Regions from separate parts of the Citrobacter sp. KH_055_1 genome, predicted to be linked through region 1. Evidence: predicted binding sites of a transcription regulator. Region 1 holds the regulator's gene; each other region holds the start of a gene.
What was found. Region 1 encodes PurR, which represses purine synthesis genes. Its sites were predicted from a motif close to CANGCAAACGTTTGCNTG; they were not measured.
Positions count from the first base shown of each region.

Region 2: the regulator PurR is predicted to act here: its motif matches at 3,014-3,031, upstream of galS (HTH-type transcriptional regulator GalS).
Region 3: the regulator PurR is predicted to act here: its motif matches at 4,267-4,284, upstream of tusA (sulfurtransferase TusA).
Region 4: the regulator PurR is predicted to act here: its motif matches at 4,696-4,713, upstream of AC3ITF_RS17060 (nucleoside-specific channel-forming protein Tsx).

Region 1 is NZ_CM174473.1:2,445,359-2,452,667, reverse strand. It holds gene AC3ITF_RS11435 (riboflavin synthase subunit alpha) at 1-84, shown strand, start outside; gene cfa (cyclopropane fatty acyl phospholipid synthase) at 130-1,278, opposite strand; gene punC (purine nucleoside transporter PunC) at 1,564-2,772, opposite strand; gene punR (DNA-binding transcriptional activator PunR) at 2,885-3,796, shown strand; gene purR (HTH-type transcriptional repressor PurR) at 3,814-4,839, opposite strand; gene cydH (cytochrome bd-I accessory subunit CydH) at 5,137-5,226, shown strand; gene AC3ITF_RS11405 (MFS transporter) at 5,405-6,574, shown strand; gene sodB (superoxide dismutase [Fe]) at 6,615-7,196, opposite strand.
Region 2 is NZ_CM174473.1:1,680,436-1,687,744, forward strand. It holds gene fghA (S-formylglutathione hydrolase) at 1-822, opposite strand, end outside; gene folE (GTP cyclohydrolase I FolE) at 1,145-1,813, shown strand; gene yeiB (DUF418 domain-containing protein YeiB) at 1,827-2,984, shown strand; gene galS (HTH-type transcriptional regulator GalS) at 3,129-4,151, shown strand; gene mglB (galactose/glucose ABC transporter substrate-binding protein MglB) at 4,448-5,446, shown strand; gene mglA (galactose/methyl galactoside ABC transporter ATP-binding protein MglA) at 5,518-7,038, shown strand; gene mglC (galactose/methyl galactoside ABC transporter permease MglC) at 7,054-7,309, shown strand, end outside.
Region 3 is NZ_CM174473.1:245,524-252,832, forward strand. It holds gene AC3ITF_RS01185 (hypothetical protein) at 1-60, opposite strand, end outside; gene AC3ITF_RS01190 (AI-2E family transporter) at 476-1,525, opposite strand; gene AC3ITF_RS01195 (MFS transporter) at 1,658-2,875, shown strand; gene AC3ITF_RS01200 (DcrB family lipoprotein) at 2,879-3,436, opposite strand; gene AC3ITF_RS01205 (7-cyano-7-deazaguanine/7-aminomethyl-7-deazaguanine transporter) at 3,509-4,174, opposite strand; gene tusA (sulfurtransferase TusA) at 4,344-4,589, shown strand; gene zntA (Zn(II)/Cd(II)/Pb(II) translocating P-type ATPase ZntA) at 4,691-6,901, opposite strand; gene AC3ITF_RS01220 (lysoplasmalogenase) at 6,977-7,309, opposite strand, start outside.
Region 4 is NZ_CM174473.1:3,594,461-3,601,769, forward strand. It holds gene pgpA (phosphatidylglycerophosphatase A) at 1-274, opposite strand, end outside; gene thiL (thiamine-phosphate kinase) at 252-1,229, opposite strand; gene nusB (transcription antitermination factor NusB) at 1,306-1,725, opposite strand; gene ribH (6,7-dimethyl-8-ribityllumazine synthase) at 1,745-2,215, opposite strand; gene ribD (bifunctional diaminohydroxyphosphoribosylaminopyrimidine deaminase/5-amino-6-(5-phosphoribosylamino)uracil reductase RibD) at 2,302-3,405, opposite strand; gene nrdR (transcriptional regulator NrdR) at 3,409-3,858, opposite strand; gene AC3ITF_RS17055 (SadB/YajI family lipoprotein) at 4,013-4,552, shown strand; gene AC3ITF_RS17060 (nucleoside-specific channel-forming protein Tsx) at 4,851-5,729, shown strand; gene secF (protein translocase subunit SecF) at 5,907-6,878, opposite strand; gene secD (protein translocase subunit SecD) at 6,889-7,309, opposite strand, start outside.

The DNA.
Region 1 (7,309 bases):
CAAACGCAGGCGGTCGTGGATACCGTTGAGCGCGTGCTGGCGGCAAAAGAAAGTGCAGTAAATCACGTCACCGGCGAAGTCTAAGCCGGCGCGTTTCCAGGCCCCCGTTGAAGGCGGGGGCGAGAATGACTAGCGTGGAACGCGCAGACCGTGTTCTACGCCACGTGAGAATACCACCTGCCAGAGCTGAATATCACGGGCGCGAAATGCGCCGGCACAGGCGTTGAGGTAGTAGCTGAACATACGTTTAAAGCGCTCGGTGTAGTGATCGGTGATTTCAGGCCAGGTTGCCATAAAGCGCGTATGCCAGGCCATCAGTGTAGTATCGTAATCGGCGCCAAAGTTGTGCCAGTCTTCCATAACAAAATGCGGCTCGCTGGCTTTCGCAATCTGGCGCACGGACGGCAAGCAACCATTCGGGAAAATATACTTATTGATCCACGGATCGACGTTATTGTCGGTTTTTCTGGATCCAATGCTGTGGAGCAAAAACAGACCCTCTGGTTTTAAATTGCGATCGACAACATCAAAATAGGTGTTGTAGTTTTTTGGACCCACATGCTCAAACATGCCAACGGAGACAATGCGGTCGAAACGATCGTGCAGGTCGCGGTAATCCTCAAGCAAAATAGTGACATCCAGCCCTTCACACCGTGTTTGTGCCAGTTTCTGCTGTTCGGCAGAAATGGTCACCCCCACGACGCTGACGCCGTAATGGGCGGCCATAAACTGGGACAAGCCTCCCCAGCCGCAGCCAATGTCCAGCACGCGCATCCCCGGTTTGAGCTGTAATTTTTCGGCGATCATATTGAGCTTCGCCTGTTGGGCTGACTCCAGGGTCGTGGCGTCCTTCCAGTAGGCACAGGAATATTGCATGTAGGGATCAAGCATGCGGGTGAAGAGATCGTTGCCTAAATCGTAGTGTTCTTTTCCGACAACCCACGCGCGTTTTTTATTCTGTAAATTGAACAGGCGCGCGGCGGCGATTCGCAGCGTGTCTTTAAAGTGGCGGGGGAGTTGGTCTTCAAGGCCGGCACGTAAAACCTGAGTAAAAAACATGTCCAGCCGATCGCATTCCCACCAGCCATCCATATAACTTTCACCTAAACCCAGCGAACCTTCCTGTAAAACTCGCTTGTAAAAATCGGGGTTGTTAACGCGAATATCTGCCGGTGCAGTACCATTAATGGTAATGCCCGCACGGTTTAATAATTCACTGGTGATTCGATACCAGTCATCATCTGGTACGCTGACGTCTTCTATACACGATGAACTCATAGCTTCTCCATCACAGGTCGGTGATCAGAACCTTAAAACAGCGTAGACGCTTTTTTGGGCTTTGTGAGAAATCTCACGGAATGAATCCGCGAATCTGTTTTCCGACGTAGAACAGAGGAAGGGAGAACCCCTTACCGAAAAGGCCATCCGTGGTTAAGCGGGAACATGCGTGTTCCCGTTAACACATAAAAATTATCGTTTTTGTAACAACTGGAAATCAGTATAGGCCTGAATTTTTGTGGGTTCAATCAAAAAATATTAGCCCGCTAATTAATTATTCAAGCGCTATGAATGTGATTCGCCAGGCGCAGCAGTAGAAACCTCATCAGCGTGAGAGCGACATTCTTTCTGCGACTGCATTTTGTACCCCAGCGCGGCCAGCAACACCGTAGACAGCATGACGCCGGTGGTGGTGAATAGCGGCGTGCTGATCAACCACGACACAACCAGACTTGCCAGGAAGCATAAGCCCAGTTGCAGCGTATTCTGCAGGGCTGCGGCACGTCCTGTTGCCTGTGGGAAGGGACGCAAAGCCTGAGCAACGACAATCGGATAGATAGCACCGTTCGCTATTGCCATCACGCAGAATGGGATCAGGATTTCGGCTAGCGCAACGTGGTGAATAAAGCCGACCGCCCAGGTAGCGATAACGCTCACTGCATACAGAATGAGCAGCCACGGCAGTAATTGACGACCTTCCCATTTTTGCAGGGCGGCACGACAGCCGTATCCGCCGATCAAAAAGGCGATGGTTTGCGGCACATAGCTCAGGCCAATGACGGCCGGGCTATAGCCCATCTCGCTCAGGATAAATGGCGAACCGGTCAGCCACGCGAAAAAGCTCGCGGAACAGGCCGCATAAATCAGCACGTTGCCGCGGTAGGTTCTGGAGCGCAACAGGGTGGCAAAGGTGAGCTTATCCTGGCTATCGTCACGCGCTTTAGCCGTGGGCTTCAGGCGCAGGGCCGGCAGCATCAGGATCAGGGTGATGGCAAACAGGGTGGCAAAGATAGCCTGCCAGGAAAAATGCATCAGGATCCAACTGCCTAATAATGGCGCGAGCGCGGGAGATAACCCGACCAGCGGCATAATGGTGGCAAAGATACGGTTCACTTTTTGCGAGGGATAATAATCAGCAACCAGCGCCTGCCATATAACCGACGCCGCACAGACGCCCACAGCCTGGATAAAGCGCAACACCAGCAAGCCGGTGGCGTTTTCGACCCAAAGCATGCCAAGACTGCTCAGCGCGAAGATGGAGAGGCCCAGTAGCAAAATAGGCTTGCGGCCATAATGGTCGGAGAGTGGCCCCCACAGAAGTTGCGCGATGGCAAAACCCGCCAAGAACAGGCTAAGGCTGGCGCTGACGGCTGATGCTGGGGTTTGCAAATCGGACTGAATAGCCGCAAATGCTGGCAAATACATATCCGTTGCCAGAAAACCGAGCACGCTAAGACCTGCCAGCCAGACTAAAAACCCTTTTCCAGGTTGCATCATTATTTCTCTTTATAAGCAATAGAACAGTGCCGCTGAGTGTAGTGAGTGAAATTCTTGCTGTGAAACGCTAATATTTGCTTATTGATTTCAAATTTTTTGCAGGCAGAGTATGTGGTCAGAATATTCCCTTGAAGTGGTGGATGCAGTCGCACGCAACGGCAGCTTTAGTTCTGCCGCCCAGGAGTTGCACCGCGTGCCTTCGGCGGTGAGCTATACCGTGCGTCAACTGGAGGAGTGGCTGGCTGTGCCTCTTTTCGAACGTCGCCATCGGGATGTGGAATTAACCCCCGCCGGGGCGTGTTTTTTAAAAGAAGGGCGCTCTGTTATCAAAAAAATGCAGATCACTCGCCAACAATGTCAGCAAATTGCCAACGGCTGGCGTGGGCAACTGGCGATTGCCGTCGATAATATTGTCAGGCCGGAACGGACCCGACAGATGATTGTGGATTTCTACCGTCATTTTGATGATGTGGAGTTAATCGTTTTTCAGGAGGTGTTTAACGGCGTCTGGGATGCGTTATCGGACGGGCGCGTGGAGTTGGCGATTGGCGCGACGCAGGCTATTCCGGTAGGGGGGCGCTATACGTTTCGCGATATGGGAATGTTGAGCTGGAACTGCGTGGTGGCAAGTCATCATCCGCTGGCGTCGATGCCGGGACCGCTCAGTGACGATACGTTGCGCAACTGGCCGTCGCTGGTACGAGAAGACACCTCCCGTACGTTGCCAAAACGTATTACCTGGCTACTGGATAACCAAAAAAGGGTGGTAGTGCCTGACTGGGAGTCATCTGCCACCTGTTTATCGGCTGGACTCTGTGTTGGGATGGTGCCAACGCATTTTTCCAAACCGTGGATCGACAGCGGAAAATGGGTTGCACTACAGCTTGAAAATCCCTTTCCTGATGCCGCGTGTTGCCTGACCTGGCAGCAAAACGATACGTCACCCGCACTGAGATGGCTGCTGGACTATTTAGGGGACAGTGAAACGTTGAATAAAGAGTGGCTGCGGGAGCCAGAGTAAGGCTCCCGCACAACAGATTATCGACGATAATCGCGGAACGGACCATCGGCCACGGAGCGACGTTCTACCAGGCGCGGGTGCACCTCAATAGACTGTGACTCTTCGCGTTTATTCACGATACGGTCTAACAGCATGTTAAAGGCCGTTTCACCGAGCGAATCTTTTGGCTGATGAATGGTGGTTAATGCCGGGGTGAAGAAGCGGGCGTTACGCACGTTGTCGTAACCAATCAGCGACACATCTTGCGGGACGCGCAGGCCCATCTCGTCAGCGGCGCAAAGCGCGCCCATCGCCATGATATCACCACCACAGAAGACGGCGGTCGGGCGGTGCGACTGGGAGAGGATCTGCTGCATGGCGCGATACCCGGATTCAGGCTCAAAATCGCCCTGGACAATCCAGTTGTCAGGCACTTTAATCAGCGCTTCTTCCATCGCCTTCATAAAGCCCGCCAGGCGTCCGGCGCCGGTGTTACGCTCCATAGGTCCTGGGATCACACCAATCTCGCGATGACCGCGTTCAACCAGATAACGGCCTGCCATATAACCGCCTTCAAAGGCGTTATCGATGACCGTATCGGTAAAATCGGCTTTGGCTTCGCCCCAATCCATCACCACCATCGGAATATGGCGATATTCTTCGAGCATGGAAAGCAGAGGTTCCGGGTATTCAGAACACATCACCAGCAGACCATCTACGCGCTTCTGCGCCATCATGGAGAGGTAGGCCTGCTGTTTCTCGAGGCTGTTCCACGCGTTGCCCAGAATCAGCGTATAGCCTTTCTGGAAGCAGTTTTTCTCAACGGCTTCGATGATTTCCGCAAAGTAGGCGGCTTCGCTGCTGGTCGCCAACAAGCCAATCGATTTAGTGTGATTCACCTTCAGACTGCGTGCCACCGCGCTTGGGGAATAATGTAGTTCTTTAATTGCTGCCCAGACGGCATTGCGCGTTTCTTCCGCGACAAAGCGTGTTTTGTTAATTACGTGTGATACGGTTGTAGTGGAAACGTTTGCTCGCTTCGCTACATCTTTAATTGTTGCCATTACATCTCACTCCAGACCATATCCTAAGTTCCTGAGAATACTCCAGGTAAACGTTTGCCTTCACACACCCTTCGCGCAACATCAGGGTTGCGGTACGCCAGGAAAACGACACGGAACGTCAGGAAGGGGTCAATGGCCGGTACGCTAATCAAGTAAGCGTGGAATTTTGTCTGATCTTTACGAAAAGGGGAAGAGTTAAAAGCATTTATCAATATAAATCGTGAGAGATTTTTACCTTCAAGTGTGCAAAAATGCGCAATATCACTTTTTGTGTGGGAATAAAAAGGAGAAAACTTGATGAGCACCGATCTGAAATTTTCGTTAGTCACCACCATTATTGTTCTGGGTTTGATTGTTGCCAGTGGTTTAACCGCCGCGCTGCATTGATGTATCGCCGAGGGAGAGCTATCTCCCTCATCCCGCCAACCCGTCCCCCCACTGCTATTGTTTGCAAATAAGCAAAAGTCTTTTGCATTTTTGTTAACTTTATTATTTTTGCGATCAATGTCATGCTTTTGACTCTTATTCTGTGTCGTGCCACGGCTCGACGTTACGGAGTCGCTGTATGAAAATAAATTATCCACTACTGGCGCTGGCGATAGGGGCGTTTGGTATCGGCACGACAGAGTTTTCTCCGATGGGGTTATTACCCGTCATCGCTAAAGGCGTCGATGTCTCGATTCCGGCGGCAGGGATGCTAATTAGCGCCTATGCGGTAGGGGTGATGGTCGGTGCACCGTTAATGACCTTATTGCTTTCTCATCGCGGGCGCCGCAATGCGCTGATTTTTCTGATGGCGATTTTTACGCTCGGCAACGTGCTGTCGGCGTTATCTCCCGATTACACTACTCTGATGCTGTCGCGTATTCTGACCAGTCTTAACCATGGGGCCTTTTTTGGTCTCGGCTCGGTTGTAGCGGCAAGCGTGGTGCCAAAGCACAAACAGGCCAGCGCTGTCGCCACCATGTTTATGGGACTCACCATCGCCAATATTGGTGGCGTTCCTGCAGCGACCTGGCTGGGTGAAACCATCGGCTGGCGCATGTCCTTTATGGCAACGGCGGGTCTGGGGGTTATCTCGATGGTCAGCCTGTTCTTCTCGTTGCCGAAAGGCGGAGCAGGGGAGCGCCCGAACGTGCGCAGAGAGCTGGCGGTGCTCATGCGCCCGCAGGTGGTGTCAGCGTTGCTGACTACTGTGCTGGGCGCCGGTGCGATGTTCACGCTCTATACCTATATTTCACCGGTGCTACATAGCATCACCCATGCCACGCCTGCCTTTGTAACCGGAATGCTGGTGCTGATTGGCGTCGGGTTCTCAATCGGTAACTATCTGGGCGGCAAGCTGGCGGACCGCTCAGTCAACGGCACGCTGAAAGGCTTCTTACTGCTATTGATGGTGATTATGCTGGCAATCCCGTTACTGGCGCGTAGTGAATTGGGTGCAGCCATCAGCATGGTAGTCTGGGGCGCGGCAACCTTTGCGGTAGTTCCGCCGTTACAGATGCGTGTGATGCGCGTTGCCAGCGACGCGCCGGGCTTATCATCCTCGGTCAACATTGGTGCGTTTAATCTGGGGAATGCGCTAGGTGCGGCGGCGGGTGGCGCAGTGATATCGGGTGGTTTAGGTTACAGTTTTGTCCCGGTGATGGGGGCAATTGTGGCTGGGATGGCGTTGCTACTGGTCTTTGTCTCCGCGAGAAAACAGCCTGACGAGGCCTGCAGCGTCACGAACTAACGCTAAAACGCAGAAGGGAGTCCCTTCTGCGTTATCATTTTTATGCTGCGAAGTTTTTCGCAACAAACTCCCAGTTCACCAGCGCCCAGAAATGTTCCAGGTAGCCAGGACGCGCGTTGCGATAGTCGATGTAGTAGGCGTGTTCCCACACATCAACGGTCATCAGCGGCGTTGCATCGGTGGTCAGCGGTGTTCCGGCATTTGACGTGGAAACGATAGCCAGTTTGCCATCAGTACCTTTTACCAGCCAGGTCCAGCCAGCGCCGAAGTTTTTGATCGCCGCATCGGTGAATTGCGCTTTGAAGTCAGCGAAGCTACCAAAAGATGCAACAATGGCTTCAGCCAGTTCACCGGTCGGTTCGCCGCCCGCGTTGGGTGCCAGGCAGTTCCAGTAGAAGGTGTGGTTCCAGACCTGAGCCGCGTTGTTAAACACACCACCTTCAGAGCTACGTACGATCTCTTCCAGTGATTTGCCTTCAAACGCCGTGCCTTTGATCAGGTTATTCAGGTTAGTAACGTAAGTCTGGTGGTGTTTGCCATAGTGGTATTCCAGCGTTTCAGCAGAAATGTGCGGCGCCAGAGCATCTTTGGCATACGGTAATGCAGGTAATTCGAACGACATTGCTTCTCTCCTTATTATTTATATTGAGTACACACAATAGCCTCATTGTGAGTAAGGATAGGGTAGCAAATTGAAAGGTTATGCAAAAGAAGAACTTACCCTACAGCACATAC
Region 2 (7,309 bases), 760 kb from region 1:
CTGCGCGTGGAAGCGCAGGTGATCTTCAATGAACGACGCAATAAAGTAATAGCTGTGATCAAAGCCTGGCTGGATACGTAACGTCATCGGCCACGCGGTCTGACGGGCTACCTCCGCCAGTACGGCGGGCTGGAGCTGATCGGCAAGGAACTGATCGCTATCACCCTGATCGATAAGTGTTGGAATTGCCTCTTCCGGTTTACTGGCTAACATTAATGCGCAGCTGTCCCATTCGGCCCAGGTCGATTTATCCTCGCCCAGATAGGCGCTAAACGCCTTCACGCCCCACGGCACGCGACAGGGGTTAACAATCGGTGCAAAGGCGGAAACGCTGGTGTATCTGCCGGGATTTTTCAGCGCCATAATCAATGCGCCGTGACCGCCCATCGAGTGTCCGCTGATGGCGTAGCGCTCGCTGACGTTAAAATGCGCTTGAATAAGCTGCGGCAGCTCATCCCGCAAATAATCATACATGCGGAAATGCGCGGCCCAGGGGGCCTGGGTAGCATTGAGATAAAAGCCGGCGCCCTGGCCTAAATCGTACCCGTCATCGTTCGCAACGTGTTCACCGCGTGGGCTGGTATCCGGCATCACCAGTACGATCCCCAACTCAGCCGCAATGCGCTGCGCACCCGCTTTGGTGGTAAAGTTTTCATCATTACAGGTCAGGCCCGACAGCCAGTACAGTACCGGAGGCGGCGTATTTTCGCGCGGCGGTGGGAGAAAAATGCTGAAGGTCATGGTGCAATTTAAGGTGGCGGAATCATGACGCCAGCGTTGCTGCCAGCCTTCAAAACAGCGGTGCTCTTCGAGCATTTCCATGCACGGCTCCTTGTTGTGTTGAATCTGAATATGTTTGCGAATTCACCATAATACAGATAATTCATGATGCCGTGAGTAACTTTCACTTCCGCAATGGGCAAACATACATCATCATCTATATAACCTCGCGTTAACACTCCGTATCGACCCGATCGAGCGGTGCATGAAAGCCACACGCTGAAAGGCGGTGCCAATTTCAATAATTATCGCGGTGAATACTGGATTATGTGCGCAGCCTCACGCACAATGTTCTGGCTGTGACACAGCCTAAAAACTTTGCCCCACGCAGGGCAGAGGCGCCACACCTGCAGGAGAAGAATAAATGTCATCACTCAGTAAAGAAGCGGCCCTGGTTCATGAAGCGCTGGTTGCGCGTGGTCTCGAAACACCGCTGCGCCCGCCCGTGCAAGAGATGGATAACGAAACGCGCAAACGTCTTATCTCCGGCCATATGACCGAGATTATGCAATTGCTCAATCTCGATTTGAGCGATGACAGCCTGATGGAAACGCCGCATCGCATCGCAAAAATGTATGTCGATGAGATTTTTTCCGGTCTCGATTACGCCAATTTTCCCAAAATCACCGTCATTGAAAACAAAATGAAGGTTGATGAAATGGTCACCGTTCGTGATATCACGCTGACCAGCACCTGCGAACATCACTTTGTCACTATCGATGGCAAAGCGACGGTGGCGTATATCCCGAAAGAATCCGTGATTGGTTTGTCGAAGATTAACCGTATCGTGCAATTCTTTGCCCAGCGTCCGCAGGTGCAGGAGCGTCTGACCCAACAAATCCTGACCGCACTGCAAACCCTGCTGGGAACCAATAATGTGGCGGTGTCGATTGATGCGGTGCATTACTGTGTGAAAGCGCGCGGTATTCGCGATGCGACCAGCGCCACTACGACCACCTCACTGGGTGGATTATTTAAATCCAGCCAGAATACGCGTCAGGAATTCCTGCGCGCTGTACGTCACCACAACTGACAAGGGCAGGACCATGGAGCGTAATGTCACGCTGGATTTTATTCGTGGCGTTGCCATCCTCGGGATCCTGCTTCTCAATATCAGCGCCTTTGGTTTGCCAAAGGCGGCATATCTCAACCCGGCCTGGTCTGGCAGCATTACTTTATCGGATGCCTGGACCTGGGCGGTGCTCGATCTCTTCGCGCAGGTGAAATTCCTCACGCTGTTCGCTCTGCTCTTCGGCGCGGGCCTGCAAATGCTGCTGCCACGCGGAAAACGCTGGATCCAGTCGCGACTCACGCTGCTGGTCTTACTGGGGTTTATTCACGGCTTACTATTCTGGGATGGCGATATCCTGCTGGCGTATGGCTTAATCGGCCTGATCGGCTGGCGGCTGATTCGTGATGCCCCATCGGTAAAAAGCCTGTTTAACACCGGTGCTCTGCTGTATCTGGTGGGGATCGGCGTACTGCTGCTGCTAGGTTCGATTTCTGGGGGGGAAACCAGTCGCGCCTGGACACCGGATGCCTCCGCGTTGCTGTATGAAAAGTACTGGAAGATTAATGGCGGCATGGAGGCGGTGAGTAACCGCGTGGATATGCTGTCAAACAGCCTGCTGGCTCTGGGGGCGCAGTACGGCTGGCAACTGGCGGGGATGATGCTGTTGGGTGCCGCATTAATGCGCAGTGGCTGGCTGAAAGGGCAGTACAGTTTGTCGCATTATCGACGTACAGGTATGCTGCTGGTGGTGACCGGTATAGCAATCAATCTGCCTGCGATTATGCTGCAGTGGCATCTCGACTGGGCGTACCGCTGGTGTGCTTTCCTGCTACAAGCCCCGCGTGAACTGAGCGCGCCGTTTCAGACCATCGGCTACGCTGCGTTGATGTTTGGTTTCTGGCCGCAACTGAGTCGCGTTAAGATTGTTATCGCTATTGCCTGCGTAGGACGCATGGCGCTGACTAATTATCTACTGCAGACGCTTATCTGCACCACGGTGTTTTATCAGTTCAGTTTGTTTATGCAATTCGACCGGCTGACGCTGCTGTTTTTCGTTATTCCCGTCTGGGCTGTTAACCTGCTTTTCTCCGTCATTTGGCTGCATTTTTACCGGCAGGGCCCGGTGGAGTGGCTATGGCGTCAATTAACCCTGCGTGCTTCAGGGACATCATTGCCGCGAACATCCAGATAACGATCTGGATCACATTCATTAACAAAATGGATGTAACCGTTTTCATTCCTGTGACATGACTCACGCAGTCCTGTACCTCGTGCTGACAAAATACACAGCCTGGGGTGTCCGTGGGCAACCGCAATCTTAAACAGGGCAGTGAATATGGTAACCATACGTGATGTGGCACGGCAGTCTGGCGTTTCTGTAGCGACGGTTTCCCGCGTACTGAATAACAGTGCGTTGGTGAGTCCTGACACCCGTGAAGCGGTAATGAAGGCTGTGACACAGTTAGGCTATCGACCCAATGCCAATGCGCAAGCGCTGGCGACGCAGGTGAGCGACACCATTGGGGTCGTGGTGATGGATGTATCAGATTCGTTTTTTGGTGCATTGGTGAAAGCCGTGGATCTGGTGGCTCAGCAGCACCAGAAATATGTGCTGATTGGCAACAGTTATCATGAAGCTGAAAAAGAACGTCATGCCATCGAAGTCCTGATCCGCCAACGTTGTAATGCCTTGATTGTCCACTCAAAAGCGCTGAGCGATCGCGAGCTAGGCGAGTTTATGGAACACATCCCGGGCATGGTGCTCATCAATCGCATTGTGCCGGGTTACGCCCATCGCTGTGTCTGCCTGGACAATATCAGCGGAGCTAAAATGGCCACCCGCATGCTGCTCAATAACGGTCATCAACGTATTGGCTACCTGGCGTCAAGCCACCGAATTGAAGATGATGCAATGCGCAAAGAGGGCTGGATGAGCGCGTTGCAGGAACACGGTATTACGCCGGCGGAAAGCTGGGTAGGTACCGGTTCACCGGATATGCCGGGGGGCGAATCAGCCATGGTGGAGTTGTTGGGGCGCAATTTGCAGCTGACGGCGGTTTTTGCCTACAACGACAACATGGCTGCCGGAGCGCTGACGGCGTTAAAAGACAACGGCATCGCCATTCCATTACACTTGTCTATCATTGGTTTCGATGATATCCCGATTGCCCGTTACACTGACCCTCAACTGACCACCGTGCGCTACCCCATTGCGTCAATGGCGAAAATGGCGACAGAGCTTGCGCTACAAGGGGCGGCGGGTACGCTGGATCCGGCGGCAACGCACTGTTTTATGCCGACACTGGTGCGACGTCATTCTGTGGCGTTGCGACAGAATGCGGCACCGATCACTAACTGATAATGTCACCTGATGTAACCGCTTTCAATCTGTGAGTAAATTCACAGTATCTTAACAATGCGATAGCTATGATGACACTGTTTGTTGCGCTGTAACTACTATGTAACGGTGAATAATCACTTTCATCGAGGTGTGGGCGTCTTAAACAACAATTAAAGCCTGTTTTTGGAGCGTTGCCAGACACGGAAGAAATATTTTTAAAAGTGAACTTCGGCGTTCAGTAACAGTTTAGTAACGTTCTGTCCCGCCGAGCATTTATCTCAAGTACTACCCTGCATAATAAAACCGGAGATACCATGAATAAGAAGGTGTTGACCCTGTCTGCTGTAATGGCAAGCATGTTATTCGGTGCGGCTGCGCACGCTGCTGATACCCGTATTGGTGTGACGATTTATAAGTATGACGATAACTTTATGTCTGTGGTACGTAAAGCAATCGAAAAAGATGCCAAAACGGCGCCAGATGTACAGCTGCTGATGAATGACTCCCAGAACGATCAGTCTAAACAAAACGATCAGATTGATGTGTTGCTGGCAAAAGGCGTGAAAGCTCTGGCGATCAACCTGGTTGACCCGGCAGCAGCGGGCACGGTCATTGAGAAAGCACGCGGTCAGAACGTTCCTATCGTGTTCTTCAACAAAGAGCCTTCTCGTAAAGCGCTGGACAGCTATGACAAAGCCTTCTACGTCGGTACTGACTCCAAAGAATCCGGCATCATCCAGGGCGATTTGATTGCTAAGCACTGGGCGGCAAACCCGAACTGGGACCTGAACAAAGACGGTAAAATTCAGTTTGTTCTGCTGAAAGGCGAGCCGGGACACCCGGATGCTGAAGCACGTACCACCTACGTGATTAAAGAGCTGAACGACAAAGGCATTAAAACTGAGCAGTTGCAGTTAGACACCGCTATGTGGGATACCGCTCAGGCGAAAGATAAAGTTGATGCGTGGATGTCCGGTCCAAATGCTAACAAAATTGAAGTCGTTATCGCGAACAACGACGCTATGGCAATGGGTGCGATAGAAGCGCTGAAAGCACACAACAAAACCAGCGTACCGGTATTTGGTGTGGATGCATTGCCAGAAGCACTGGCACTGGTTAAATCTGGCGCAATGGCCGGTACCGTGCTGAACGATGCTAACAACCAGGCGAAAGCGACTTTCGATCTGGCGAAAAACCTGGCAGCCGGCAAAGGCGCAGCGGATGGCACGACCTGGAAAATCGAGAATAAAATCGTTCGTATTCCTTACGTCGGCGTCGATAAAGATAATCTGGCAGAGTTCACCAACAAATAAATACTCCGTCTGTGGGCGCAATTTGGTTGCGCCCTTAATAACACGCTTTGCAAGGCCAACAAGGTATAATTATGGTCAGCACTAATACTCAGTCGTCAGGCGAATACTTGTTGGAAATGAGCGGCATCAACAAGTCCTTTCCGGGCGTTAAGGCTCTTGATAATGTTAATTTAAAAGTCCGCCCACATTCTATTCATGCCTTGATGGGCGAGAATGGTGCTGGAAAGTCGACATTATTAAAATGTCTTTTTGGGATCTATCAAAAAGATTCCGGCAGTATTTTATTTCAGGGTAAAGAAATCGATTTTCATTCTGCTAAAGAAGCGCTTGAAAACGGTATTTCAATGGTACACCAGGAATTAAACCTGGTTTTACAACGTTCTGTGATGGACAACATGTGGCTGGGGCGTTATCCCACCAAAGGGATGTTTGTCGACCAGGATAAAATGTACCGTGATACCAAAGCGATATTTGATGAGCTGGATATTGATATCGATCCGCGTGCGCGTGTCGGTACGTTATCGGTTTCACAAATGCAGATGATAGAAATTGCCAAAGCATTTTCGTATGACGCCAAAATCGTCATCATGGATGAACCGACCTCATCGTTAACCGAAAAAGAGGTTAATCATCTGTTCACCATCATCCGTAAGCTGAAAGAACGTGGCTGCGGTATCGTATATATTTCTCACAAAATGGAAGAAATCTTCCAGTTGTGCGATGAAATCACCGTCCTGCGTGATGGTCAGTGGATTGCCACCCAGCCGCTTGAAGGGCTGGATATGGATAAGATCATCGCCATGATGGTGGGACGTTCGCTGAACCAACGTTTCCCGGACAAAGAGAACACGCCTGGTGAAGTGATTCTTGAAGTACGCAATCTGACGTCGTTACGTCAACCGTCAATTCGTGATATCTCTTTTGATCTACATAAAGGGGAAATCCTCGGTATTGCCGGTTTAGTCGGCGCAAAACGCACGGATATCGTTGAAACCCTTTTTGGTATTCGTGAAAAATCATCGGGTACGATTACGCTCCACGGCAAAAAAATTAATAACCACAGTGCCAATGAAGCCATTAACCATGGTTTTGCGCTGGTCACGGAAGAGCGCCGTTCAACCGGTATTTATGCCTATCTGGATATTGGATTTAACTCGTTAATCTCCAATATTCAGAACTATAAAAATAAAGTGGGTCTGTTGGATAATTCCCGCATGAAGAGCGATACCCAATGGGTTATTGACTCAATGAGGGTAAAAACACCGGGCCATCGTACGCAAATTGGTTCCCTGTCCGGTGGTAACCAGCAAAAGGTGGTTATTGGTCGTTGGTTGTTAACGCAGCCAGAGATACTGATGCTGGATGAACCCACGCGAGGAATCGACGTTGGTGCAAAATTTGAAATTTATCAGCTAATTGCAGAACTGGCGAAAAAGGAGAAGGGGATTATTATCATCTCCTCTGAAATGCCGGAACTGCTGGGTATTACCGATCGTATTCTGGTTATGAGCAATGGTCTCGTGGCTGGAATTGTTGACACAAAAACAACAACGCAAAACGAAATCCTCCGTCTTGCGTCTTTGCACCTTTAAGATTAGGGGCTCCTCATGAGTGCGTTAAATAAGAAAAGTTTTCTTACTTACCTGAAAGAAGGCGGAATTTACGTTGTTCTTTTAGTTCTGCTGGCCATTATTATTTTCCAGGATCCCACATTCTTAAGCTTACTGAACTTGAGTAACATTCTGACCCAATCCTCGGTGCGTATTATTATCGCGCTGGGCGTAGCCGGACTGATTGTTACCCAGGGTACTGACCTGTCAGCCGGGCGTCAGGTTGGCCTGGCGGCGGTGGTTGCCGCAACGT
Region 3 (7,309 bases), 2.2 Mb from region 1:
CGCAGTACGCGCACAGCCTGCCAGCGCGCCGACAACCGCAATAGCGGCAAACCACTTAATATACTGTTTCATTAAAACTCCCTATCACGGTATTTTTATACGATTGAAATAATAAGTGATGAAATTATTCTCGCCTTTCATCATCTGTATCTTTATTTAAGCTAAATTAGAGTTGTATTCCACATGACAGATAACACGGTGCTGGTGGCATGATTTCTTAATATTTAATGGTTTTCTTCAGTTGAAAATTTTGCAGCAACATGATTGGTGCGAAGTATACGTTATCAAGCTAAGCGCATCAATTTAAATGGTTTTTAAATATAGTGGGTTAGTGCCGGAGATGTGTTTTTGGAAGGTTTTTTATTTTAGTTATTATGGTTTTACTTTGTATATTGGTTTTTTATTTAAGTTAAGATGGTAATGTCTGCGTTATTACCATCTTATTCGTAATATATAAACTACCTTGTCTGGTAGTTTATCCCGGTAATCGACTTTTCGGTCTACCGGGGCCAAGCAAAATTGCCAGCTTGCTGCCACCCCTGGTGGTTTCCATCCAGATTTTACACACGCTGGTAAGCGGCACGGAAAGTAACATGCCGACCGGACCTAGCAGCCATCCCCATACCAGTAAGGACAGGAAGACAACAAGCGTCGACAGGCCTAAACGATGGCCCATCATACGCGGCTCGAGGATATTGCCAATCACCATATGTACGACCAAAAATAGGGCGCCGACCAGCACGCATTCGTAAATCCCGTTGAACAGCAGCGCCTGCAGCATGGGAGGGACGGCGGAAATCACCGAGCCAATATTGGGTACATAGTTAAGCAGGAATGCCAGCACGCCCCACATCAGCGCAAACTGAATGCCCATTAGCGCCAGTCCCAGCCAGACGATAGCCCCGGTCCATAAGCTGAGCAATGTTTTTAACGCCAGGTAGTGAGAAACGCCCTTCAATGCACGGTGCAGACCCGCAATATGGATCTGCGGATTATTCAGCGCAAAGCGCAGCTTGTAAGGAACATGGCGCACCTCAAACAGCATAAACACCACCGTCATTACCAGCAGGAAGACGCTGGCCATTGCGCCGGAAAGTCCGGTCATCAGCGTGGTCGTGAAGGTCATTAGCTTGTCGGAGTCAATACGTTGCAGTAGACGTTCTGGCGACATGTGCAGGTTAAGAAAAGGCACCATCTCTTGCACGTAGAGGACCTTGCGCGTCAGCTCCTTGTTGTACTTTGGCAGCATGTCCATGAATTCCGTGATTGAAGATGCGAGAACGCCGACCAGCGCGGTGAGCACGAACAGCATCACTACCACCACCAGCGTAATGGCAATCGGGCGACGCAGCCCCCGGCGAATAAACCAGGTCACCAGCGGGTTCAGGACGATGGCAAAAAAGAGGGCCAGCAACAGCTGCACAATAATGTCGGCAGCCGCATGAATACCTGCGAGGATCACCACCAGGGCGGCCAGTTTGAGCAAAATATGCAAACCTGTTTTATCAGGCTGAGCGCTTGTCATGTGTTCTTCCTTTTTACGTTTTGCTCTAAGTGTAGCGGCTGGCTTACGACCTATATTCCTAAACTGTCTGCTGATTTCTGCCCGGCAACATGGTAGAAATGAAACACTGTTGTAAAAATGTGGTGACCCTTCATGCCCGAACCCGTCGCTGAACCGGCGCTTAACGGATTTCGTCTTAATCTGCGCATTGTCTCGGTGGTGATGTTTAACTTCGCCAGCTACCTGACTATTGGCTTGCCGCTCGCGGTGCTACCCGGATATGTTCATGATGTAATGGGTTTTAGCGCCTTCTGGGCTGGGCTTGTGATCAGCCTGCAATATTTCGCCACCTTGTTGAGCCGCCCGCATGCGGGGCGATACGCCGATCTGCTGGGGCCGAAAAAGATTGTCGTGTTCGGGCTGTGCGGCTGTTTTTTAAGTGGCCTGGGCTATTTGCTGGCGGGAACAACCAGCGGCTGGCCGATGGTGAGCTTACTGTTGCTGTGCCTCGGGCGTGTGATCCTGGGGATTGGGCAAAGTTTTGCCGGTACCGGTTCAACGCTGTGGGGCGTGGGTGTGGTGGGCTCCATACACATTGGGCGGGTGATTTCATGGAACGGTATCGTCACCTACGGGGCGATGGCGATAGGCGCGCCGCTGGGCGTGCTGTGTTACGCCTGGGGTGGTTTGCAGGGACTGGCGCTGACCATCATGGCGGTGGCTCTGTTAGCAATACTGTTGGCGCTGCCACGTCCGGCGGTGAAGGCCAGCAAGGGCAAGCCGATGCCGTTTCGCGCGGTGCTCGGGCGCGTCTGGTTGTACGGTATGGCGCTGGCGTTGGCTTCCGCTGGTTTTGGGGTGATCGCCACCTTTATCACGCTGTTTTATGACGCCAAAGGCTGGGACGGCGCGGCATTCGCGTTGACGCTGTTTAGCTGTACGTTTGTCGGGACCCGCCTGTTATTCCCAAACGGCATTAACCGCTTAGGCGGGTTAAATGTGGCGATGATCTGTTTTAGCGTGGAAATAGTTGGGCTGCTGCTGGTAGGGATGGCGGATCTGCCGTGGATGGCGAAAGTAGGCGTTCTGTTGGCAGGTGCGGGGTTCTCGCTGGTGTTCCCGGCGCTGGGCGTGGTGGCGGTAAAAGCGGTGCCGCAGCAGAATCAGGGCGCTGCGCTGGCGACCTACACGGTATTTATGGATCTCTCACTGGGGATTACCGGGCCGCTGGCGGGACTGGTGATGACGTGGGCGGGCGTACCGGTTATTTATCTGGCGGCAGCCGGGCTGGTGGCGGTGGCGTTATTGCTGACCTGGCGGTTAAAAAAACGGCCCCCGGAGGACTCTGCGGAGGCCGTGTCATCGTCTTAACCGTTACTGGATAACCAGCGTGTTAATGATGTTCTCTGCGGTCGCCTGCGCTTTCTGCTGATCGTCAGCAGGCAGCGTGATCTGCAGGGTCAGAAGCTGGTTGTCCACTTTGCCCAGCACCACAGAAGAGTAAGCGGTCTGGCCTTTGGCGGAGATGATGCTGTCTAACTGCTGCAGGGTATGGCCCTTCAGCTCAATCGACTTGTTGGTGACGACCTGCAGCTGCGGGTCACGGCTACGCTGCTGATCTTCCAAGCGTTTGGCCAGCACGGTCAGGTCTTCACTGGTGTCATCACCGACAATCACAATCACTGCTTTCTGGCCGGTTGCGTCAGAATACACGTGCATATTGTTGGCCTGAGTACCCAGCTTGCCGCTCTGATCGGTCATATCTGCTGGCAGGGAAAAACTGAGCTTGCCGTCCAGCAGGCTGACCGGTTGTCCGGCGGCGTTACTTTCCGCGGCAGCACCCTCGGCTGGCGCTTTGGTATCGCTATTATCACAGGCCGCAAGCCCCATAACCAGCAGGCCAATACCGACATATTTAACCAGATTGCGCATTGACTTCTTCCTTTCGATAAACGGCCATAACGGCTCATTCGTCCATCTTATCACAACTCGGAAAATGAACCTTTAACTCGTCTGTAATGCCGCGATTTCGGATTTATCTGCCAGCCTTTTCAGTAACATATTCAGCAACACACCGTACATCGGCAGGAAGAAAATAATACTGATCAGCACCTTGAAACAGTAATCGACCAGCGCGATTTCCATCCAGTGCTCGGCCATAAAGGCATCCGGGCTGCGCCAGAAGGCGATAAAGAAGAAGGCCAGCGTATCGCTGATGTTGCCAAACAGCGTGGAGGCGGTAGGTGCGAGCCACCAGCGGCGGTTTTGACGCAGGCGGTTAAAGACGTGCACATCCAGAATTTGACCCAGTGCGTAGGCCATAAAGCTGGCGGCGGCGATACGGGCGACAAACAGATTAAAGTGCAGCAGCGCGTCAAATCCTTGCCAGGACCCCATATAAAACAGCGCGGAAACCCCATAGGAGATCAACAGCGCGGGGATCATGACCGCAAAAATGATGCGTCGTGCCAGCGGTGCGCCAAAAATGCGAACGGTCAGGTCGGTGGCGAGGAAAATAAACGGAAAGCTAAAGGCGCCCCATGTGGTATGGAAACCGAAGATGGTGATCGGCAGTTGTACCAGATAGTTGCTGGATGTGATCACCAGCAGATGGAATAGCGATAGCCAGAACAACGCTTTTACGCGCTGAGTTTGTGTAAACGGAGTCATATTGTACCTTTTTAGTCAAGAATTGGGGTGAGGGAACCCAATAAAACGGTCGCATGATACTGCTTTAACAGGGCTTTGCAATGGTTGTTTTTCACGCAATCGTTAACCTGATTGGCTTACTGACCAACAGAGCGTAAAATAACGCCGTTTTTTATTGAACGAGACAACGATGAGCGATTTGTTTACCTCTCCCGACCATACCCTTGATGCCCAAGGGCTGCGCTGCCCGGAACCAGTGATGATGGTGCGTAAAACTGTGCGCGGCATGCAGGCCGGTGAAACGCTGCTGATTGTCGCGGACGATCCGGCGACAACCCGCGACATTCCCGGCTTTTGTACGTTTATGGAACATGAGCTGGTGGCCAAAGAGACCGACTCTCTGCCGTACCGCTATTTAGTGCGCAAAGGTCAGTAAGCTTGTTTGCCGGATGGCGGCGCAAGCGCCTAATCCGGCCTACAAATGACGAACAACCAGTCGGTCTGATAAGCGAAGCACCATCAGGCGAGAAACAGGCACTACCCTTTCCGTAACAGCCGCAGCGCGTTGGCGGTCACCAGTACCGTTGCACCTGTATCTGCCAGCACCGCCAGCCACAATCCGGTTATCCCCAGTAGCGTGGTTATCAGGAAAATCCCCTTCAGACCCAGCGCAATGGCAATGTTCTGGCGAATATTGGCGTGAGTGGCGCGCGCCAGTTGGATCATTTGCACCAGGCCGCGCAGGCGGTTATGGGTCAGGGCGGCATCCGCCGTTTCCAGCGCGACGTCGGTGCCGCTTCCCATCGCAATGCCGATGGTGGCTGCTTTCATTGCCGGCGCGTCGTTAATCCCGTCCCCAACCATCGCCAGCGGGGACTGCTGGTTCAGGCTGGTCACTACCCGAACTTTATCCTCCGGTAGCAGGCCTGCTTTGAATTCCAGCCCCAACTCACCGGCAATTGCTGCCGCCGCACGTGGGTTATCCCCGGTCAGGATCACGCCTTTTACGCCCAATTGATGAAGCTCGTTGATGGCGGTCAGGGCGTCGTCACGCAGTGTATCCTGTAAGGCCAGCACGCCGAGCACCGCATCGTTGCGCAGCACCAGTACCACCGTTTGCCCGGCGCTTTCCAGTTCGCTAATCTGTCCGGCTAAGGCTTCGGCAGGCTGTTTGCCCGCTGCGCAAATCAGTATCCGCTCGCCGTTGACCTGCGCTTCAATACCCGAACCCACCAACGCCCGCTGCGCTTGTGCTGCCGGGATGGTCAATTCACGGGTCTGCGCTTCACGGACAATCGCCTGAGCCAGCGGGTGCGTGGCACCTTGCTCAACCGCTGCCGCCAGCGCCAGCAGTTCGGACTCGCTGATGCCGCTCGCCGGATGAATCGCCGTCACGCGCGGTTTACCCACGGTTAGGGTACCGGTTTTATCGAATGCCACATGAGTGACCCTACCTAATTGCTCCAGCGCGGCTCCGCCTTTAATCAGCGCCCCACGCCGCGCCGCTGCCGCCAGCCCGGAGGTAATTGCGGCAGGCGTTGAGATCACCAGCGCACACGGGCAGCCAATCAACAGCAGCGTCAGCCCTTTATAAATCCACTCCTGCCAGGAAGCGGCAAACAGCAGTGGGGGAACAAGAGTGACCAGCAGGGCGATTGCCATAATGGCCGGAGTGTAAATGCGGCTGAAGCGATCAATAAATCGCTCAATCGGGGCCCGACGCTCTTCGGCTTCTTCTATCAGCTTCAGGATGCGGTCAATGGCGCTGGCGCCCGGTTCAGACAGGACTTCCAGCGTGACAAGGCGGTCAACGCTGGTGGCGCCCGCCGGGACTTTATCGCCCGTGGCGCGTTCGACAGGAATAGATTCGCCGGTCAGGGCGCTTTCATCAAAGCTGGCAAAGCCGGAGACCAGTTTGCCGTCGGCGGGTAAGCGCCCACCTGCAGCCACTTCAATCACGTCGCCGGGCTGGAGGCTGTTAATGGCCACTTCTTCGCGCTCGCCATTGCGCAGGCGGATTGCGGTTTCGGGTTTTAGCGCCATCAGCGCGCTGACCCCTTTGCGGGCGCGGCTGGCAGCCCATCCTTCCAGGCGTTCGCCAATTAAAAACAGCAGCAGTACCATCGCGGCTTCCGCCGTGGCACCAATAAACAGCGCACCAATGGCGGCGACGCTCATTAACGTTTCAATGGCAAAGTAGCTGCCGGTTTTCATCAGGCGCAGCGCCTGACGGGCAATGGGATACAGCCCGACCAGCGTCGTGGCGATAAACGCCATCTGACCAAAGGGATGATTGAACTGCTCCAGCCCCCAGCTAATCGCCATCATGACGATGAGCGTGATCAGCGGCAGATTTTCTTTAAACCGCGACTCGGGTGCGGCTTCCGGTGCTTGCTCATCGCGCAGGGTATAGCCCGCTTTTTGCACCGCGTTTTCTATGTTCTGGCGAATATCGGCCACGGCATCGACCACCAGTTTTTCGGTAGCGAACAGCACCTGAACCTGGTTGACGCCGCTGACCTGGCGGACCGCATTTTCAACTTTACGCGCGCAGGCGGCGCAATCCATGCCTGAGACTTTCCAGGTATAGCGCGTGCCGTCCACCGTATTGGATACGGGCGTGGGTGAGGGTGCGGCTGTCGAGCAACGGCCTTCACTGCAGCAGTCATCAACCTTCTGGGGTGCTGGTGCGAGCTTGAATGAAGAAAATTGTGGGGCCTTTTTGCCATTGGTATCGGGCGTCGACATGGCATCCTCCGGTTGATAATCATTTCGTATTAACCGGAGGATACACTCTGGAGTCGACTCCAGAGTCAAGCGTTTTTAAAGGTACAGTGAACGTACAATCAGGAAATGTCCGGCGAAGTAGCAGGCGGCGGCAATGGCGTTATCGGCGCGGAAGCGGCGGCGATAATGACTACCCAGCCAGACAATATTGCCGATGAACAGCAATGAGGCACCCATAAATGCCGACAGCGCCGGGGCGGTTGGGCGGAAGAACCACAGCTCGCCAGCCATCCAGACCATCATCAGGGTGATGCCGATAAAGGTGCAGATGGCGACGCGCAGTTCTTCCAGCCGCGTCCAGATCACGGCGATCAGCAGGGCACCCAATACCAGCAGCACCAGCGGCAGAGGCCAGAAGAATGACATCGT
Region 4 (7,309 bases), 1.1 Mb from region 1:
CGATACTGCCGTGATCGTGTACACCCATATCTTTCGCCGTTTGATGGCACAGATAGACACCGATACAAATAGCCAGCATGACGACCAGTGAATACAGCTGCCACGGCAGAAACGTCATCAAATACCAAAATGGGATCGCCGCCAGCGATCCCATGGTACCGGGTATAATTGGACTTAATCCGCTGCCGAATCCGGTGGCCAACAGGTGCCACGGATTACGCATACTCAAACGGCTTTTTGCGACATCTTTTTTAAGGCGCAGCAAAATGGTCATATCCTTTCCAGTCAAACGTGACAGGCTTACCGTCACGCGTAAAGTGCATCCCTTCCACGTCCGCACTCATCTGCCCAATGCAGGTAAATGATACGCCAAGATGCCCCAGCGCGACGTCCAGTGCACCACGGTTTATTTCCGGTACGGTAAAGCATAACTCATAATCTTCACCACCTGAGAGCGCCCAGCGCAGCGCCTGCTCCGGCTCAACGTGCTGGGAAAATGCCGTGGAATACGGTAACGCATCGACATTAACGCGTGCGCCGCAGCCGCTGGCATTAACGATATGTCCGAGATCGGAAATCAGACCGTCGGAAAGATCGATAGCCGCACTGGCCAGGTCGCGCAGGGCCTGCCCCTGTAAAATTCTCGGCGTGGGACGCAGGTGACGTTTAAGCAGATACTCCGCGTCTTTGGCATCTGTTACCTGCAATCGGTTTTGCAGAATAGCCAAACCGGCAGCGCTGTCGCCCGGCGTACCGGTAACGTAAATCCAGTCACCCGGCTTCGCACCCGAGCGTTTTAAGGCTCGCCCGACCGGGACGTAGCCATGGATACCCAACGTCATCGACAGTGGCCCACGCGTGGTATCACCGCCAATCAGCTGCATATCATAGTAATTAAGGAGTTCAAACAGGCTGTCACTGAAGGCTTCGAGCCAGGATTCATCAACGTCAGGTAACGTGAGCGCCAGCGTCAGCCATGCCGGGTCAGCTCCCATCGCCGCCAGATCGCTTAAATTAACCGCCAGCGCTTTCCAGGCCAGGTCCGTTGGATCAATATCGGGAAGGAAGTGATTGCCTGCCACCAGCGTGTCGGTGCTGATCGCCAGCGTTTGTTTTTCAGGGATGTTCAGGAGTGCGCAATCGTCACCAATGCCGGTTTCGACGTCAAGACGAGAGCTTCTAACACGGTCAAAATAACGGGCAATCAGGGAGAATTCGCCACATGCCATACGTTATGCCTCAGCAGGAAAAAAGAAAAGGCCGGCGACAGCGGAAATAGATTCCGCCATCCTGCCGGCCTGGCGATCACTTTTTGTTGGGGCGAATCGCAGGTGCTGCTTTATCCAGTACGCCGTTGACGAACTTGTGGCTATCTTCGGCACCGAAGGTTTTCGCCAGTTCAATCGCTTCGTTGATGGCCACTTTATACGGCACATCACTACGTTTAGACAGTTCAAACAGTGCAATACGCAGTACGGCTTTCTCTACCTGACCCAGCTCTTCCAGCAGACGAGACAGGTAAGGCTTCATCAGGCCATCCAGGTACGCGCTGTTAGTCGCCACCCCGGACAGCAGTTCACGAAAATACAGGACGTCGACATCTTTCACGTCCTGTTCCGCCAGGAACTGGTATTCAACATCAGAGATGTCGTTCTGGGACAACTGCCAGGAGTAGAGCGCCTGGACGGCACACTCACGGGCGCGGCGACGAGCAGCAGGTTTCACGGATTTCCCCTTACAAAAATCAGGCCTTAATGGCTTTCAATACATTAATCATTTCAAGCGCGGTCAGTGCAGCTTCTGCGCCTTTATTACCGGCTTTCGTGCCAGCACGTTCGATGGCTTGTTCAATACTTTCGGTGGTCAGAACACCGAAGGCTACCGGAATACCGCTGTCCTGAGCGACGTGCGCCAGGCCATTGCTTGCACCGCCAGCCACATATTCGAAGTGTGCGGTACCGCCACGGATAACTGTACCCAGCGCAATCACCGCGTCATATTTACCGGTTTTCGCCAGTGCATCAGCTGCCAGCGGCAGCTCATACGCGCCTGGAACCCAAACGACGGTAATGTTTTCATCTTTAACCTGGCCAATACGCTTCAGGGCGTCGATAGCACCTTCCAGCAGGCTGTCATTGATAAAGTTGTTGAAACGCGCAATGGTGATGGCGACGCGAGCGTCCGGAGTAGCAACGTTAGCTTCAATAATGTTCATATTCTTCCTTCGGATTCACTAGACCCCGCAGGGGGGCGGATTTTATCATAATAATCTGTGCGCTGCTTCCCTTTCGAACCGGGAGATCATGCGCTCACTAAATGCAGGCAAACGTCCGGACCTACATGGCGTATCTCGTTGAATTTGAAATGGGGGGCATCGGCCAGTTTCTCAAGGCCTGGCAGCACACATAATCCTCGCGCGTCACTGCCTAACAGTTTAGGCGCAACATAGACGATTAGCTCATCCACCACCCCGGCCTGCAATAATGCGCCTGCAAGCGTTGGGCCAGCCTCAACCCAAATGCTGTTAATTTGCTGCTTGCCCAGTTGCATCATCAACACCACCAGATCCAGATTGCCGTTATGCTCCGGCACATTCAGCGTGCGAACACTCTCCGGCCAGATACGCGAATCGTCGCTGCTGCGCGCAATCCAGGTTTCTCCCGGCTGCTGCACAATACGATGTTCAGGTGTGACCTGGTTTTGACGATCGAGAACAATGCGGATTGGCTGACGCAGGTTTTCCTGCGGATACAGCGCCTGGGTCGATTCATCAAGCTCCGACCAACGGACGGTAAGCTGGGGGTCGTCAGCCAGCACCGTGGCGCTGCTGGTTAAAATAGCATGGCTTTGCGCACGCAGGCGCTGCACGTCGCGACGTGCCTGTGGTGAGGTTATCCACTGGCTTTCGCCGCTGGCCATCGCCGTACGGCCGTCAAGCGATGCGCCGAGCTTAAGCTGAACATACGGAAATCCGGTGCGCATCCGCTTGAGAAAACCTTTATTCAGCTGTTCGACGTCGTTCATCATCATGCCGTGGCTGACATCAATACCGGCCTGCTGCAAACGGTAAAGTCCACGCCCCGCCACCTGCGGGTTAGGATCCTGCATCGCGGCAACAACACGCGTCACGCCCGCAGCAATCAGCGCATCGCAGCACGGCGGCGTACGCCCGTGATGACTGCACGGTTCGAGCGTGACGTAGGCGGTTGCCCCCTGCGCTTTAACACCGGCCATACGCAGCGCATGGACCTCGGCATGGGGTTCGCCCGCGCGGTGATGATATCCTTCACCGACGATTTCCCCGTCTTTAACAATGACACAGCCCACGTTGGGATTAGGGTGGGTCGTGAAACGTCCACGCGCGGCCAGCTTCAGCGCTCGCGCCATGTACAACTCATCCTGCATGGCTTAATCCTGTAGGCGAGCAATCTCTTCGCCAAATTCTTTGATATCTTCAAAGCTCCGGTAAACCGAAGCAAAACGGATGTAGGCCACTTTATCGAGCTTTTTCAGTTGCTCCATCACCAGATTACCGATCATTTTACTCGGCACCTCGCGCTCGCCCGTCCCACGCAGCTGTGATTTTATATGGTTTAACGCCATTTCGACGTCATCTGCGCTGACCGGCCGTTTCTCAAGCGCTCTCAGCATGCCGCTGCGCAGCTTCTCTTCATTAAAAGGCTCGCGCACGTCGTTGCTTTTTACAACGCGTGGCATAACCAGTTCTGCCACTTCAAAAGTGGTAAAACGTTCGTTACAGACCAGACACTGCCGACGGCGGCGTACTGAAGAGCCCTCGCCGACAAGACGAGAGTCAATTACCTTTGTGTCTACGGCGAAACAGAATGGGCAATGCATACGGCGTCCTGTACCTCAGTGGTTCATAGAGATCTATTTTACCCTGAACTGGCGCGACAACAAAGGCAGAGCGCTTTTGAGACAAAGGATCGATGCCTTCGTGCTCTGAGCACACTACCATTATGCTATCGCGACAATGTAGGAAGTAATCATAATGACAAGACGTTACCTAAGAATTCTCCTGGTGGGAAGCCTCTTTAGTCTTAATGCCTGCGCACAGCAAGCTGAAGTACGACAGATACATCAAAGCGTAAGTACCTTGAGCAAAGAGATGACCCAGCTCAATCAGGAAACGGTAAAAATAACGCAACAAAATATGTTGAATGCGAAATCCACCCGCGGCGTCTATTTATTACCGGGTTCGAAAACCCCCGCCCGCCTGAACAGCCAGATTGGTACGCTCCGCATGTCACTGGTCAATATTGCACCGAATGCGGACGGTACGCGCCTGACGCTGCGCATTCAGGGAGAATCCAACACACCGTTACCGGCATTTAGCGCCACCGTAGAGTACGGGCAAATCCAGGGCACCACGGACAACTATCAGGAAATGAACGTTAAGAATGAATTGATCAACGCTCCGGCAAGCCTTCTTGCCCCCAGTGATGTAGACATTCCGCTGCAGCTCAATGGCCTGTCACTTGACCAACTCGGCTTTGTACGCATCCATGACATCCAGCCTGTGACCCAATAAACTTTTTTGCGGAGCGTTTTGTGCGTTCCGCAACACCCATCCCCGTCATTTTGTTACTCCGCTGACATCACCGATATTTTTAGTAAAACTTGGCAACATTCATGGGAGTCAGTACAATTCGCCGCCTAAAGTACGCAAACGTGAACGCAATCGATTACGTAAATGATAGAACTGTGAAACAAGACATATTTTTGTGAACAATGATTTTTATAATAGGCTCCGAAGAATTACGAAATATTTAGAAACGCAAATTGCGCCTTTTTCACTCCCGAAAGGGATTTCAAACAGTGGCATACATATGAAAAAAACATTACTTGCAGCCGGTGCAGTGCTGGCGCTCTCCTCGTCTTTCACTGCTAATGCAGCAGAAAACAACAAACCGGAATACCTGTCCGACTGGTGGCACCAGAGCGTTAACGTTGTCGGCAGCTACCACACCCGTTTCGGACCGCAGATCCGTAACGATACCTACCTGGAATATGAAGCTTTCGCTAAAAAAGACTGGTTTGACTTCTATGGTTACATGGATGCGCCGGTATTCTTCGGTGGTAACACCGATGCGAAGGGTATCTGGAACCACGGCTCCCCGCTGTTTATGGAAATTGAACCACGTTTCTCCATCGACAAATTGACCGGTGCCGATCTGAGCTTTGGTCCGTTCAAAGAGTGGTATTTCGCGAACAACTATATCTACGATATGGGTCGTAACAAAGATGGTCGCCAGAGCACCTGGTATATGGGTCTGGGTACTGATATCGACACCGGCCTGCCGATGAGCCTGTCCATGAACGTGTACGCCAAGTACCAGTGGCAGAACTACGGTGCCGCGAACGAAAACGAATGGGACGGCTACCGTTTCAAAGTGAAATACTTTGTCCCGATTACCGAACTGTGGGGCGGTAACCTGAGCTATATCGGCTTCACCAACTTTGACTGGGGCTCCGATCTCGGTGACAAAGACTTCACTGATGTAAATGGCAAGAAAGCACGTACCAACGATTCGATCGCCTCCAGCCACATTCTGGCGCTGAACTACGATCATTGGCACTATTCTGTTGTTGCCCGTTACTGGCATAACGGCGGCCAGTGGAAAGATAACGCGGACGTGGTCTTTATGAACGAAAACGTTCGTTCTACCGGTTGGGGTGGTTACTTTGTTGTAGGTTACAACTTCTAAATTGAGGTTGGTTGTCCCCGGATGGCGCTATGCTTATCCGGCCCAGGTATACAAAAGCCAGCTTAATTGCTGGTTTTTTTTTGTCTAAAGAAAACCCATAGACAATTTGTAGGCTTTCTTCAGGCAAAAAAAATCCCGACCTTGCGATCGGGATTCCTGTGTAACGCCCTGCGTCGGTTAAGGCAGAATAGACGGCTGATCCGCCCCTTCTTTCTCAACTTTCTGCTGCAGCATATGCTCACGCTTCATACCCAGCTTCAGTGCCAGCGCCGATGCCACGTAGATAGACGACGCGGTACCGATGGACACACCGATAAGCATAGTCAGCGAGAAGCCTTCCAGTACCGGACCACCAAAGAGGTACAGCATCAGAATAACCACTAACGTTGTACCGGAGGTAATCAACGTACGGTGCAGCGTTTGGGTCAACGACACGTTAAAGATTTCATAAGGCGTCCCGCGACGGATTTTGCGGAAGTTCTCACGAATACGGTCAGAAACCACGATGCTGTCGTTTAGCGAGTAACCGATAACCGACATCAACGATGCGACGATAGTCAGGTCAATCTCGATATGGAACAACGACAGGATCCCAAGCGTGATGATCACGTCGTGCGCCAGCGAGATAACCACGCCCGCCGCCAGTCGCCACTCAAAGCGGAAACCGACGTACACGAGGATGGAGATCAGCGCCACGATCAGCGCCATCGCACCGTTTTGTGCCAGATCGGCACCGACGCTAGGCCCGACGAATTCGATACGCTTCACCGCTGCATGCTGGTTGGTGGCTTCGTTAATGACGCTCAGCACCTTGCTACCCAGCACTTGCCCACCGTTTTCACCTTCGGTTGGCGGCATACGTACCATAATGTCGTGGCTGCTACCGAAGTTCTGCAGCAGCGGCTCGACGAAGCCCGCTTTCTCCAGCGCATCGCGCATCACGTCCATTTCCGCCGGTTTTTCCAGCGTGATTTCAATTACCGTACCACCGGTGAAATCGAGCCCCCAGTTAAAGCCACGTACGCCCATCACCACGATGGCCGCAATCAGCAGGAAACCAGAGATGCCGAAAGCCCAGTAGTCCCAGCGCATAAAGTCGATGACTTTACGGCCGTGGTTCAATTGTTCAACAGTATATTCCTGTGCCACTTCGCACTCCTCAGATTGACAGCTTTTTGACGCGCTTGCCGCCATACAACAGGTTTACGATGGCACGTGTCCCGACGATCGCGGTAAACATCGACGTCGCCACACCAATACCGGTAGTAATCGCGAACCCTTTAATTGCCCCGGTACCGACTGCATACAGGATCAGAACTTTAATCAGCGTCGTGATGTTCGCATCGAAGATGGAACTGAATGCGCCCGCATAACCTTCGTTGATCGCCTGCTGAATCGAACGTCCGTTACTCAACTCTTCTTTGATACGTTCGTTGATCAGTACGTTCGCATCGACCGCTACGGCAAGGGTTAAGACGATCCCCGCGATACCCGGCATACTTAGCGTAGCGCCCGGCAGCAGCGACATGATACCGACAATCAGTACCAGGTTCGCAATCAGCGCGCTGGTCGCAATCAGA